One region of the Streptomyces sp. NPDC002838 genome, then DNA from elsewhere that is predicted to be linked to it. Evidence: riboswitches for the same ligand, from Rfam matches in the RefSeq annotation. Region 1 holds a riboswitch; each other region holds the start of a gene.
What was found. Region 1 has a riboswitch for cyclic di-AMP ahead of ABT063_RS15425 (C40 family peptidase). Riboswitches for the same ligand answer to the same signal wherever they lie in the genome.

Region 1 (4,680 bases):
CAGACCATCTGGAAGCATCCGTCACTCTGCCGAGCGAACCCGCCTCGGTTTCCGCGGCTCGTACCTACGTGGTCACCACCCTGGCGGAGTGGGGACTGCCGGCGGACACGGACGCGGCCGAGACCATCCGCCTCATCGTCTCCGAACTCGCCACCAACGCCGTACAGCACACCTTCGGGCAGTCACCGACCTTCACGGTGGACCTCCAGCTCGACCGTGACGAACACCTGCGCATCGGTGTCACCGACAGCCACCCGCGGTTCCCCAAGCGGCTGCCCGCCGCCGTCCAGCAGGACAACGGCCGGGGCCTGGTGATCATCCGCTGGCTGACCGCGGAGTACGGCGGCAAGCTGAGAATCCGGCCCACCCGCGAGGGCGGCAAGACCGTCTCCATCGAACTGCTGTGGACCGTACCGGCCGCGCCGGTGCCTGGGGCAGGACAGCAGGACCCGTAGAACTCACGTGTGCCTGGCTCGGCCGAACGTGCCCCGCAACAAGGCCCGGAACGCGTCCGCGGCGGGTGCCTTCTCGTCGGTCCGGTACACGACCGAGATCGTACGGCGCAACTCTCCCGCCTCCAGCAGCCGCATCCCCACCGGAGTGGCCGCCGTCCGCGCCACCATCTCCGGAACCACCCCGACCCCAAGGCCCGCACTGGCCAGCGCGCACACCAGCACGTACCCCGGAGTCGCCACCAGCACCGACGGCGTGGCCCCGGCCCGTGCCAGCACCGCCTCCACCTCCCGCCGCCCCGGATGGTCCGGCGCCATGCTGATCAGCGGCTGCCCCGCGAGCTCGGCCAGCGGGAGCCGCGAGGTGCCGCTGGTGAGGGCGTGCCCCGGCGCGGACACCAGGACCAGCTCCTCGACGAGGATCGGATCCGCGCCGACGGAGGAGGGGAGCGGGACCGGGACCCCCGGTTCATAGCGGTGCGTCATCGCCAGATCGATCTCGCCGGCGGCCACGGCGGCGACCCCGGCCGACGGTTCGTGGTCCGCGACGATCAGCTCCACGTCCGGATACGCCCGGCGGAACGCGCTGAGCACCGGCGGCAGCAGATGGATGCCGGCGGTCTGGAAGGTGCCGAGCCTGAGCGTGCCGCCGGACAGGCCCGCCAGCCGCGCCAGCTCGTGCCGCGCCCGCTCCAACTCGTCGAGCACTCGACGCGCCCGCGCCACCAGCACCTCGCCCGCGCCCGTCAGCCGCGCCCCGCGATGGTGCCGGACCAGCAGGGCGGTACCCGCCTCCCGCTCCAGCTTGGCCAGTTGCTGGGAGAGGGCGGGCGGGGTGTAGCCGAGACGCTCGGCTGCCCGGGTGATCGACCCGGCCTCGGCGACCGCCACGAGGGCGGCGAGCCGGGTGGGGTCGTACATGCGGGGTCCTTCCGGCTGAGGTGCTGAGCCTAAAGCAATGCTTAAGGCTAATCCAGCAGATCCGACATACCTGCTGAAGGCTCGTGGACGGCAGGCTGGGGCGCATGGACGGACAGCTCATCGCTTTCACCGGTCTCGCCGCTGGCCTGGTCGCCATGCCCGGCGCCGACTTCACCGTCGTTGTGCGCAACGCCCTGGTCTCCCGCCGGGCCGGCCTCGCCTGCGCGCTCGGCATCACGGCGGGACTGCTGGTGCACACCGCACTGGCGGTGGCCGGTCTCGCCGCGGTCCTGGCCGCCGTACCCGCGCTGTTCCGCGCGCTGCAACTGCTGGGCGGTGCCTATGTCCTGTACCTGGGCCTGCGGACCTTGCGGGCGCTGCGGCGGCCGAGCGCGGCCCTGGCCGACGAGGCGGCGTCCGGCGGGCGCCCGCTGCGGCAGGGCTTCCTCACCAACGCTCTGAATCCGAAGGCCTCGCTCACCTTTCTCAGTGTGCTGCCGCAGTTCGTGCCCGCGGGCAGCCCGGCCATGCCCCGGACCCTGCTGCTCGCGCTGATCGTCGTCGTCCTCGCCCTGCTCTGGTTTCACGCCGTGGCTCTGCTGGTCGACCGCCTCGGCCGGTGGCTGCGCGGGCCGCGGGCCGCGCGGGTGGTGGAGGGCGTCACCGGCGGCGCGCTGACAGTTCTCGGTGCGGTGCTGTTGCTCGAACCGGTGCTTGCGGCCTGACGGTCTCGTGTGCCGGCGGCCCGACCGTCTCGTGCCGCTCGTCGGCCGAGCGCTGTTCCTCGGCGGTGCCGGCCCGCTGTACCAGGCGCGGCAGCAGCCCCCACAGGCCGAGACACACCAGCAGGGTCGCCGCGCCCGCGGCCACCCCGCCGGCCCGGCTGGTGGTCACGTCCACCACGAGCAGCACCGACCCGGTGAACGCGAGTACCAGGACACCCAGACCGGCCGATGCCAGCCGCGAGGAGACCTGGACGATCCGGGGCTTGGCGCCCTTCTGGAAGAGCGAGCGGTGCAGGGCGGCGGGCGCGGTGAACAGCGCCGCCGCGAGGACCGCGAGCAGGAGCGTGGTCACGTAGGTGGTGCGCTGGACCGTGTCGAGGGACGGGAAGCGCGAGGTGAAGGCCAGGCTCAGCAGGAAGGCGAAGAGGATCTGGACCCCTGTTTGGGTGACGCGCAGTTCCTGGAGCAGCTCGCCGAAGTTGCGGTCGGCGCGCTCCAGCGGAGTCTCGTTGCGTGCGGTGCAGGGACGGTGGTCGGCCATGCCGGGACGGGTAACCACCTGAGCCCGTGTCACGCGCCCGGAGCCCCACAGGGGGCGACGGCGAGTCAGGCCGCCGCCCCCTGTGGGCGGCTCAGCGGACCCTGCCGTACCAGACGCTCTTGGTCCAGATCTTCTGCAGTCGCACCACGTCCCCGGTCTTCGGGGCGTGCCAGATCTTCCCCTTCCCGGCGTAGATGCCGACGTGGTACACGTTCGAGCCCGAGTGGAAGAACACCAGGTCCCCGGCCTTGCGGCTCTTGACGGAGATGTGGCGCGTCTTGTTGTACTGCTGGGCGGCCGTGCGGGGCAGCTTCTTGCCCGCCTTCTTGTACGAGTACAGCGTGAGCCCGGAGCAGTCGAAGCGGCGTGGTCCTGTGGCGCCGTACTTGTACGGGGAGCCCTTCTTGGAGGCCGCGACCTTGAGTGCCTTTGTCGCCGGCGTGGCGGCCTCGGCCTCGGAGGCGAAGCCAGGAGCCACGATCGAGCCGCCCACGGCGGCGATGGTGAGGGCCGAGGCCGTACCGGCCCGGACCATGAGCGACGGGACACGATTGAGCGCAGTCATGCGCAACCCTTCGTCAGCCGCCTGTGAAGGATGACCTGTCGGATTCGGGCTGGCGAAGTTGCCCGGCCGCTGACGCGGCTTCACCCCAAGGGCTGCTCGGCTCCGGCCATGGCGTGACCGTTCCGGCGACCCGTCGTGCTTGGGTCCTCCACTCCTGCCGATCCACTCCTGTCGACCGGTCATCCGGACGGCGGCAGGACTCGGCGTCCGCCCGGATCGCCCCGCCGCTGCGGCGGGGGCTTGTCGTCAGACACGGATCTTCACTCACGGATGTCCGAAAATCCCAACGGAACCGAGGGTTTGTGTTGTTACTCACCACTCACCCGTTCGGGTGGACACCCCCGTGTTCGAAGGGGTGTTGAGGGGCCCGAGGACGCCCGGACCAGCACCGGAACGTCTCACGGTGCCCCGGGACTACGTGCGTTGCGCAAGTCTGCCGGCCCCGAAAAAGGGCGCGCGACTACTCCAATAGGCCGTACGCCGTTTGGTCCGTTTCGACCCCGGCCCGGACGTCGTCTCGATCCGACGGTTCGTCCGGGCCGGGTGGGGGTGCGTCAACTGTCGGAGAGCGGTGGCACGGTGACGCGAGCCGTGCGGCGCTCGCCGTCCAGGACGCGCAGCGCCCGCGTGAGCGTGGGCGCGTGCAGTTCGGCCTCGCCGCGCTGGTGCATCAGCGCCAGCGCGTCGCGAAGTTCGGTCGCCTTGCCGACCAGTGCCTGCGCGGCCCGCAGCCCGCGGTAGGTGTCGCCGTGGTGCACGGGGTTGATGCGCCCGAGCAGGTCGACCACGTCGAGGTAACGGTCGATCAGCTCGCCCTCGGCGCGGGTGAGGGCGGGCAGCGGCGGCAGTTCGGGTGGGAGCACCGGCCGCTCACCTCCCGGTGGGCGGGGCGATGGTGGTCTTGCGGCTCGGGATGATCTGATCCGCGAGTCCGTACTCCAGCGCTTCCTGAGCGTTGAGGATCGTGTCCCGCTCGATGTCCGCGCTCACCTGCTCCTGGCTGCGGCCGGTGTGCCGTACGAGCATCTCCTCCAGGAGGGCTCGGATCCGTGTCAACTCGTCGGCCTGGATGGCCAGATCGCTGGCCTGCCCCTGCACCGGCTCGGCCAGCGCGGGCTGGTGGATGACCACGCGTGCACCCGGCAGCAGGTGCCGCTTGCCCGGTGTCCCCGCCGCCAGCAGCACAGCGGCGGACGAGCCGGCCTGGCCCAGACACGTCGTCTCCACGTCACACCCGACGTACTGCATCGTGTCGTAGATCGCCGACATCGCGCTGAACGAGCCGCCGGGAGAGTTGATGTACAGCGAGATGTCCCGGTCCGGGTCCTTGTGCTCGAGGTACATGAACTGGGCCATCAGGTCGTTCGCGGAGGTGTCGTCGATCTGCGTCCCGAGGAAGATGATCCGCTCCTCCAGCAGCTTCGAGTACGGATCCATCGACTTGGTCCCGTAACTCGTGCGCTCGGTGAACTCGGG
Region 2 (4,680 bases), on a different contig from region 1:
GTCCAGGGTCTCGGTCAGCGAGCCGATCTGGTTGACCTTGACCAGCAAGGCGTTGGCGGCGCCGTCCTCGATGCCGCGGGCCAGGCGCTCGGGGTTGGTGACGAACAGGTCGTCGCCGACGAGCTGGACCTTGTCACCGAGCTTGTCGGTGATGGTCTTCCAGCCCTCCCAGTCGTCCTCGAACAGCGGGTCCTCGATGGAGACGAGCGGGTAGGCCTCGACGAGCTCGGCGTAGTACTCGGTCATCTCGGCGGCCGTGCGCTCCTTGCCCTCGAAGCGGTAGGAGCCGTCCTTGTAGAACTCGGACGCGGCGACGTCGAGCGCGAGGGCGATCTGCTCGCCGGGGGTGTAGCCGGCCTCCTTGATCGCCTCGAGGATGAGGTCGAGGGCCTCGCGGTTGGAGCCGAGGTTCGGGGCGAAGCCGCCCTCGTCGCCGAGGCCGGTGGCCAGGCCCTTGCTCTTCAGGACCTTCTTGAGGGTGTGGTAGACCTCGGTGCCCCAGCGCAGCGCCTCGGAGAAGGTCTCCGCACCGATCGGGGCGATCATGAACTCCTGGATGTCCACGTTGGAGTCGGCGTGCGAGCCGCCGTTCAGGATGTTCATCATCGGAACGGGCAGCAGGTGCGCGTTCGGGCCGCCCAGGTAGCGGAACAGCGGCAGGTCGCTTGCCTCGGAGGCGGCGTGGGCGACGGCGAGCGAGACGCCGAGGATGGCGTTGGCGCCGAGGGAGCCCTTGTTGTCGGTGGCGTCCAGGTCGAACATCGCCTGGTCGATCAGGCGCTGCTCGGTGGCGTCGTAGCCGACCAGCTCCGGGCCGATCTGCTCGATGACGGCCAGGACGGCCTTCTCGACACCCTTGCCCTGGTAGCGGTTCGGGTCGCCGTCGCGGAGCTCGATGGCCTCGAAGGCACCGGTGGAGGCGCCGGACGGGACGGCGGCACGACCCGTGCTGCCGTCGTCGAGGCCGACCTCGACCTCGACCGTGGGATTGCCTCGGGAGTCCAGGATTTCCCGGGCTACGACGACGTCGATGGACGGCACGAGCATCTCCTTCTTCAATGTGACGCGGGTCAGCAGGACCGCGGTGGGTTCTGCGAGACGAGCCTAACCGGCTCCGGGGCATCGGCCAGCCGGTCACCCACCCGTTGGGCAGAACCGAGAGTAAATTGTTTCCGAACGGAACAAAGAGTGGGTACGAAGGGCACGCCAAAAGAGGGCACGCCGAGAGGCAGGCATGAAAAACCCCGCCCCGGTGCGTACGGGGGAAGACGCACCGGGGCGGGGGGCCCGTGGGGACGGGGGGCGGCCCTCACGCGGCCTCCACAATGGAGCTCACGTATATGAGGGCGCTGTGGTTCAGCTACCTGCCCGCTGTCACTTCAGGTGGAGCTGCTGACCCGGGTAGATGAGGTCGGCTTCCTCGACGATGTCCTTGTTCAGCTCGAACAGCTTCTCCCAGCCGCCCTTGACGTCGTGCGCCTCGGCGATGGAGCTGAGGGTGTCGCCCGTGACGACCTTGTACTCGCCGTCGCCCTTCTTGACCTTCTTGCCGGTCGGGGTGGTGACGGTCTTCTTGGCGGCCGGACGCTCGGCGGAACGCGAGGCCGGCTGCTCGGACGAACGGGTGCTGGTCTCCGAGGAGCCGCTGTTCGAGGAGGAACCGCTGTCGGACGAGGCGCTGCCGCCGCTGTAGCCGGCGCTCGACAGGCCCTTGCCGCAGACCGGCCAGGCACCCTTGCCCTGGCCCGCGAGGACCTTCTCGGCGATCTCGATCTGCTGGGCCTTGGTGGCCTGGTCGGCGGTGGAGGCGTACTGCGTGCCGCCGTACCCGGCCCAGGTGGAGGCGGAGAACTGCAGACCGCCGTAGTAGCCGTTGCCGGTGTTGATGGACCAGTTGCCGCCGGACTCGCACTGGGCGACGGTGTCCCACTCGGAGGCGGTGGCGGCGGAGGCGTTGCCGGCCACCATCAGCGGGGCGGCGACGGCCGCGCCGGTGACACCGGCGATGGCGATGGCCCGAGTGGCCTTGGACGGACGACGGTGCTTGCCCTTGCCGGAAAACAGCATGGATGGATCCCCTCACCGACGCCTACGAGGTGAGCTGTCGGGTTCGGGCCGGTTGAGTTGCCCGGTCGTGTCACGCACATGGTGTGCGCGGCACGGCTTAACCCCAAGCCGGTGCCGGCCGCGAGCCCCCGAAGGGCCTCAACTGCCGGACCCGGCGCTTACCTTGGGTCCCCCGCTCCTGCCTACGGCGCTTGACGCGACGACTGTTCCCATGCGGCCGCTGGCAGGATTCGGCGTTGCGGCAGCCGGGGCTCACGGTGGCGAGCGGTCCTGACCGTAGACACGCGATCCGCCGAATTTCAAAGACGATCAGGGCTTCTGAGACTCATCCCACACTTTCATCAAACCGGACATTCGGTGGCGAAATGTGACGCGAACTCCCGTCACCTTTCGCCTTATTCGGCACCGACTTCAAGGGTCTGACCGGGGACGATATGACTGGGATCAACACCGATCGCCTCTTTGTTCTCGTCGTAGAGCGCACGCCACCCGCCTTGGAGGCCAAGGGAGTCGGCGATGGACGCGAGAGTGTCTCCGGGGCGGACGGTGTACGAGTCGCCGCGGGCGGCGTGGCGGCCGGTGGAGTTGCCGGTGGCGCCGGTGTCGGCGGGGCTCTCGTCGGCACTGCCGCCGCGGTGTCGGCCGCCACTGAGTGCCCCCGTGTCGACCAGGCCCGAAAAGCCGCCCTCTTGCCAGGAGTTGCCCGAGTCGCCCTCATTCGTCTGGCCTGTGGAGGGGCTGCCGGATTCCCGTGAGGCGGAGGAGTTGGAATCGGGGGATGTGTCCGACTTGGCCGAGTTGTCCGTCGCCTTCGACGGATCCGACGGGATGTCAGGGGGAGTGTCGGACGGAGTGGGTGACGTGGACGGCGAAGGGGAGGAGGCGTCCGCGGACGAGTCCGCCGACGAATCCGAGCCGAACAATCCGGACGAGTCGGATGAGTCGGTCGATCCGGATGAGCCGGTCGAGTTGGACAGTCCCGTCGAGCCCGACGCACCCGCGTCGCCCGCCACGCCCGTGTCGACGTCGGCCGAGCCGGAGTCCTTGTCGAGTCCGTTGAGCAGGCCGCAGGTGGACCAGTAGCCCACACCCTTGTCCGCGAGGATCTTCTCGGCGACGGCTATCTGCTGGGAGCGGCTGGCCTGGTCGGCGCGCGAGGCGTAGTCGAGGCCGCCGTACTGATCCCAGTCCTCCTGGGTGATCTCGAGGCCGCCGTACTTCCCGTCGCCGTTGTTCTCACTCCAAGACCCGCCGGTCTTGCAGTCCGCGACCTGGTCCCACGTCGTGCCGCTGGCCGCGCTCGCGCCGGTGGCGCCGAGGAGCGGGATCGCGATGGCGGAGCCGGTCACCCCGGCCGCGACGAGGAGTGCCGGAGCCTGGCGGGGGCGACGGTGACGACCGTTCCCGGAGAGCATGCGGATACCTTTCGCGAGACAGCTGTGACCGGTGCGGCGGGTGGGGCTCGGGTGCCGCGCTGATCCGTGAACGTATAGGCAGTCGATCACTTGTCACAAGTTAATGCCGCGCAGATCACGTGAAGATCACAGACTTGAGGGCGTGTCACCTTTACGCAGGTGAGAGCAGTCGACCACGGGGCGTGAAATCGACCGGCAACGTGCGCAGCCCACGCATGATGAGGCCTCCTCTCCAGCGCAAATCGGCTGAATCCACCGCGAGTCGCAGGTCCGGCAGTCGGGTGAGCAGTGTGGCGAGAGCGGTCTGGCCCTCCAGACGGGCGAGGGGGGCGCCGAGGCAGTAGTGGATGCCGTGGCCGTATCCGAGGTGCTGGTTGTCGCGGCGGGAGAGGTCGAGAACGTCGGGGTCGGCGAACCGCTCCGGATCCCGGTCCGCGGCGGCCAGGACGACGAGGACGGGGTCGCCGGAGGCGATGTCCTGCCCGCCGATGCTGAGCGGCCGGGTGGCGAACCGCCAGGTGGCGAGCTCCACGGGGCCGTCGTAGCGCAGGAGTTCCTCGACGCCGGTCTCCAGGAGGGCGCGTTCGCCGGCCGCCAGAGACGTCTGGAGGCGGGCGCGCTGGTCGGGGTGGGTGAGGAGGGCGTAGGTGCCGTTGCCGATCAGATTGACGGTGGTCTCGAACCCGGCGAACAGGAGGATGAAGGCCATGGCGGCGGCCTCGTTCTCGGTGAGGTGCTCGCCGTGGTCGGAGGCGCGGATGAGGCCGGAGATGAGGTCCTCGCCGGGGGTGGCGGTCTCCGGGAGGGCTTCGCGCTTGCGGTGGATGAGGTCGGCGAGATAGCCGCGCATCTTCTTCACCGACCGCGCGACGCCTCCGCGCGGGCCTCCGCCGTGCCGGATCATCATCCCCGCCCAGTCCCGGAAGTCGTCCTGGTCCTCGCGCGGGACACCGAGCAGGTCGCAGATGGCGTAGATGGGGAGGGGGAAGGCGAACTCGTGGATGAGGTCGGCGCTCCCCTTCTCCACGAACTGGTCGATGAGATGGTCCGTCAACTCCTGCACGCGGGGTGCGAACTCGGCGACCCGACGGGGCGTGAAGGCCTTGCTGACGAGCCGACGGAGCCGGGTGTGGTCCGGCGGGTCGATGTTGAGCAGATGGGTCATCAACTCGGCCTTGCGCTCACCGGGGATGCCGGT
Region 3 (4,680 bases), on a different contig from region 1:
ATCCAGCGGTTCTGGTCCCTGGATCTGCTGAGCGGCTCGATCAAGTCCTGAGCGCCCAGCCTCATGTGAAAAGCACCTGCCCCGAACGAGGAACATGACCACCAGCGCGAACGGACGCCGCAAGCCGCCCACCATCCACGACGTGGCGCGGGAGGCGGGCGTGTCGCGGGGCACCGTCTCCCGCTTCCTGAACGGCGGCCACTACGTCTCGCCGGCCGCCCGCCGGGCCGTGGAGGCCGCCATCAGGAAGACCGGGTACGTGGTCAACCGGCACGCCCGCAGCCTGAGTACGGGCCGCTCGGACTCGGTGGCCTTCTTGTTGACGGAGCCACAGGAGAAGTTCTTCGAGGACCCCAACTTCAACGTCCTGCTGCGCGGCTGCACCGAGCGCCTCGCGCAGCACGACGTCCCGCTGCTGCTGATGCTGGCGGCCAGCGACGACGACCGGCGCCGGCTGACCCGGTACATCACTTCGGGTCATGTCGACGGCGTGCTGCTGGTCTCCAGCCACAGCGGCGACCCGGTGGCCGCCGAACTGCGGGACGCCGGCATCCCGTTGGTGGCCTGCGGCAAACCGCTCGGGCTCGGCTCCAAGGTGAGCTACGTGGCGGCCGCCGACCGCGACGGTGCCCAGGAGATGGTCCGCCATCTGATCGCCGGCGGCCGCCGCCGCATCGGCATGGTCACCGGTCCGCTGGACATGCCGGGCGGCACCGACCGCCTGGCGGGCTACCGCGATGTGCTCATCGAGGCGGGGATGCCCTACGACCCGGCGCTGGTGGTGGAGGGTGACTACCGCCGCGCCGGCGGCGAGCGGGCCGCCCGCCGACTGCTGGAGCAGGCTCCCGACATGGACGCCGTGTTCGTCGCCTCCGACCTGATGGCACTGGGCGTCGTCAACACCCTTCAGCAGGCCGGACGTTCGGTCCCCGATGACATCGCCGTCGGCGGATTCGACGACTCACCCGCGGCCACCGCCATCACCCCGGCCCTCACCACCATGCGCCAGCCCTTCGACCGCATCAGCGCCGAGATGGTCCGCATGCTGCTCACCCAGATCGCAGGCGAGGACACGGCCGGGGTGATACTGCCCACGGAACTGGTGGTACGGGACTCCGCATGAGCGGGTAACCGGAGCAGCCGTCAACGCATGTGAAGGAAACAGCCGTCCGGTTCACGTCGAGTCGGTGGGGCGTTCCATCCGTATTCTCTGATCATGGCCGCACCCATCGCATATTCACTCATCGCCACCGACCTGGACGGAAGTCTGCTCCGAGGCGACGACACGCTCTCCGACCGGTCGCTCGCCGCGCTCATGCGGGTGGCGGCGGCCGGTGCCCGGCACCTGGTGGTGACGGGCCGCCCGGCGCCCAGAGTGCGGCCGCTCCTCGACGACCTGGGCAGCGAGGGGCTCGCGGTGTGCGGGCAGGGCGCGCAGGTGTACGACGCCGGCGCGGACCGTCTGCTGTGGTCGGTCACCCTGGACCGGGAGTTGGCCGAGACCGCGCTCGGCAAGATCGAGGCCGAGGTGGGGCAGGTGTACGCGGCCGTCGACCAGGACGGCGTCGACGGCCTCACGCTCATCGAACCGGGCTATCTGATGCCCCACCCGACCCTGCCCGCAGTACGGGTCGGCCGGCGCGACGAGCTGTGGTCCGCGCCCATCAGCAAGGTGCTGCTGCGCCATCCCGACCTGTCCGACGACGAGTTGGCGGCGACGGCGCGCGGAGTGGTCGGTTCCCTCGCCACGGTCACCATGTCGGGCCCCGGAACCGTCGAACTCCAGCCATGCGGCATCACCAAGGCGACGGGGCTGGCCCTGGCCGCGGAACACCTCGGGCTGGGGCCACGGCAGACCATCGCCTTCGGGGACATGCCCAACGACATCCCCATGTTCGACTGGGCCGCCCACGGCGTGGCCATGGCCAACGCCCATCCCGAACTCAAGGCCGTGGCCGACGAGATCACGCTGTCGAACGAGGAGGACGGCATCGCGGTCGTCCTGGAGAGGCTCTTCCGCCGGTAGGCCGGCGGTGCTGTTCGGTCAGGTGAACAGCACCGCCGACCGGACGACGTCCTAGTACGCGCCGAAGACGTTGTCGATCGAGCCGTACCGCGCGGCCGCGTAGTTGCAGGCGGCGACGATGTTCGCGACCGGGTCGAACGGGTCGAAGGACGTGCCGGCCACGTGGTACGCGGCGAACGTCGGGTCGATCGTCTGGAGGAGCCCCTTGGAGGGGGTGCCCGCCGCGGCGTTGGAATCCCAGTTGTTGATGGCCAGAGGGTTGCCGGACGACTCGCGCATGATGTTGCGGTGAATGCTCTCGTACGAGCCGGGAATTCCCTTCTGCGCCATGATGTCCATCGCCTGGCGGATCCAGCCGTCGAGGTTGTTCGGGTACGTCTTGGCGGAGGCCTGAGTGGCACGGGTGACGGACTGGGCGGACTTCTTGGTGGGCGTGGAGGCCTTGTCGGCCTTCTTCGCCGTCCTGACCTTCAGCTCGAGGCCCTCGTGGATCAGCCTGGGGTTGTCGCCGACGGCCTTGCGGTTGTCCTTGTAGAGCTGTCGCCAGCCGCCGGGTGTGTCGTACTTGTCCGCGATGCCGTAGAGCGTGTCGCCCTTGACCGTGGTGTACGTGACGGACTTGACCTGCGCCGCGGCCTGCGCGGCGGCGGGGGCCTTGGCCGGCTGTGCGGCGCTCGCGGTGGTCGCGCCCAGGAGCGGGAGGGCGAGTGCGGCGGTCCCGGTCCCGGCGGCGACGACGCCTCGGGTGAGCGGGCTGGTTCGGGGGCGGCGGTGCTTACCTCGTGCGGCCATGGCGCTGTTCCTCTCCGGCGCCTACGAGGTGAGCTGTCGGGTTCGGGCGGGAGTTGCCCGGCCGCGCCGCCTTGCGGCGACACGACTTCACCCCTAGCCGTTCCGGTGCGACATGTGTCGTCCGGCCCGGCGACTTACCTGGGTCCCCCGCTCCTGCCGTGCGAGTGTCTTCGTCGATGAGTCTCGGTCCGGGCGGCGGCAGGATTCGGCGTCCGCCCGACAGGCCGGGAACGTATGCGAGAGCACACGCCCGGAACAAGTGGCGGACTCACGCACCGCCCCTCTTGACCTTGGAAGGAGGCGCAAGGGGTGCTTGATCCTTTGCTGCTGCCAAGCCTCAACTTGGGTGTGGTGCAAGGGGAAGCGCGGGTGCGACGAGGTGGGGGTGTCCGCGGGTGCGAGTGACCCAACTCACGGGCATCCACAAGAGTGGTAAATCGGGCAATGGGCCCAACTCATTGCCAACCGGCCGTCCGTGGGATCCGCTTCTCCCGGGCCCGGTGGAAGACCACCTCGCCGCCGTCGGTGCAGATCACCTCGTTGGAGGTGAGGAAGTCCGTCCCGTCACAGCTGATCGCGCCGTCGCGTCCCAGGCGCGCTCCGGCCGGTGTGGCCGGATCGACCGGTCCGAGCGGGTACGGGCGGACGCGCCACAGGAAGCCAGGGAGATCTCCGTGTCCGAATGCGGAGGAGTTGGAGGCCGGATGGCGTCGCGGATATGAAGCTGGTGGCGCAGGCAAAGCTCTGCCGACATCCGTGCAGGCGACGGCATTTGAGGCAACGCTGCGCGCCTGCAACGAGGCAGCGACTTGGGTCAGCCGGGTCGCCTTCGAAAAGGAGGTGAAGAAGAACTTCGCGCTGCGCAGGCTCACCTGCGACGAAGTGAAGGCGCGATGGGAGCTGGGGGCCCAGGCCGCCCAGCATGTGATCAAGAAGACATGCGACGCGTATGCCACTCTCAGGGCGAACCTGGGGGCCGGGAACCTCGGCAAGCCTGGATCCAAGCGATACCGCAGGGCGGCTGAGCAGCCCATTGCCTTCCGCCCAGAGGGTGCGCAGCCGTACGACGACCGGATGCTGTCCTGGCAAATCGCTGAGCGACGGGTCTCCATCTGGACCGTTTCCAGGCGGCTCAAGGATGTGGCGTTCGTTGCCTCTCCCGAGCGGCTGGCCACGCTGGCGCTGCACCGCAAGGGCGAGTCCGATCTCGTCTGCCGGGACGGTATGTGGTTCCTGCTGGCCACCTGTGAGGTACCCGAGGCCGAGCCGAAGGCGGACCCGGTGGACTTCCTCGGTATCGACCTCGGCATCGCGAACAGCGCCACCACGTCCGGTGGCGAGATCTTGGCCGGGCGGGCGCTCAATCGCACGCGCGTTCTAGAGCGGGAGCTTCGTGCCAAGCTGCAAGGCAAGAACACTCCGCATCGCGAAGCATGTGGGGCATCCGCGAGCGGGTACGGTTTCGCAAGCCCCAACGGGCCACCCACGCCGGCTGGTCGTTTGCCCAGCTGGGGGCGTTCATCGCGTACAAGGCCCGCCGGGCGGGGGTGCCGGTGGTGTACGTCGATCCGGCGTACACCTCGCGCACCTGCGCCGAGTGAGGGCACCTCGACCGGGCGAACCGGGTCTCGCAGGCCTGGTTCGCGTGCCGGAACTGCGGATTCGTTGATCACGCAGACCGATGGGGGCACCTCCCGATCGAGTGAAGTCGAGGGTGGGGGAGGCTCCCGCAACGTCCGCGCTCGTGCGTGGGAGTTGTGGTGACGCGGGGCCGGGTCAACGGCCCCTGTCGCTCCACGTGGCGGTGCCGTTGCAGCCCAGCCGCGACCCCGGCATGATCCGCCGGAGAGTGCCGTAGGCGA

Region 2: another riboswitch for cyclic di-AMP. It lies ahead of ABT063_RS29805 (transglycosylase family protein); the one in region 1 lies ahead of ABT063_RS15425 (C40 family peptidase).
Region 3: another riboswitch for cyclic di-AMP. It lies ahead of ABT063_RS18380 (transglycosylase SLT domain-containing protein); the one in region 1 lies ahead of ABT063_RS15425 (C40 family peptidase).

What each region holds. Positions count from the first base shown of each region.
Region 1 is NZ_JBEOVF010000010.1:5,455-10,134, reverse strand. It holds gene ABT063_RS15445 (ATP-binding protein) at 1-455, shown strand, start outside; gene ABT063_RS15440 (LysR family transcriptional regulator) at 459-1,373, opposite strand; gene ABT063_RS15435 (LysE family translocator) at 1,478-2,098, shown strand; gene ABT063_RS15430 (DUF6328 family protein) at 2,034-2,639, opposite strand; gene ABT063_RS15425 (C40 family peptidase) at 2,731-3,204, opposite strand; cyclic di-AMP (ydaO/yuaA leader) riboswitch at 3,208-3,342, opposite strand; gene ABT063_RS15420 (hypothetical protein) at 3,759-4,067, opposite strand; gene ABT063_RS15415 (ATP-dependent Clp protease proteolytic subunit) at 4,075-4,680, opposite strand, start outside.
Region 2 is NZ_JBEOVF010000027.1:23,801-28,480, reverse strand. It holds gene eno (phosphopyruvate hydratase) at 1-1,041, opposite strand, end outside; gene ABT063_RS29805 (transglycosylase family protein) at 1,375-2,067, opposite strand; cyclic di-AMP (ydaO/yuaA leader) riboswitch at 2,072-2,267, opposite strand; gene ABT063_RS29800 (transglycosylase family protein) at 2,463-3,482, opposite strand; gene ABT063_RS29795 (cytochrome P450 family protein) at 3,634-4,680, opposite strand, start outside.
Region 3 is NZ_JBEOVF010000012.1:169,532-174,211, forward strand. It holds gene ABT063_RS18365 (carbohydrate ABC transporter permease) at 1-51, shown strand, start outside; gene ABT063_RS18370 (LacI family DNA-binding transcriptional regulator) at 95-1,123, shown strand; gene ABT063_RS18375 (HAD family hydrolase) at 1,217-2,026, shown strand; gene ABT063_RS18380 (transglycosylase SLT domain-containing protein) at 2,078-2,818, opposite strand; cyclic di-AMP (ydaO/yuaA leader) riboswitch at 2,824-3,004, opposite strand; partial or broken gene ABT063_RS18385 (hypothetical protein) at 3,274-3,464, opposite strand; gene ABT063_RS18390 (zinc ribbon domain-containing protein) at 4,252-4,419, shown strand; partial or broken gene ABT063_RS18395 (peptide MFS transporter) at 4,664-4,680, opposite strand, start outside.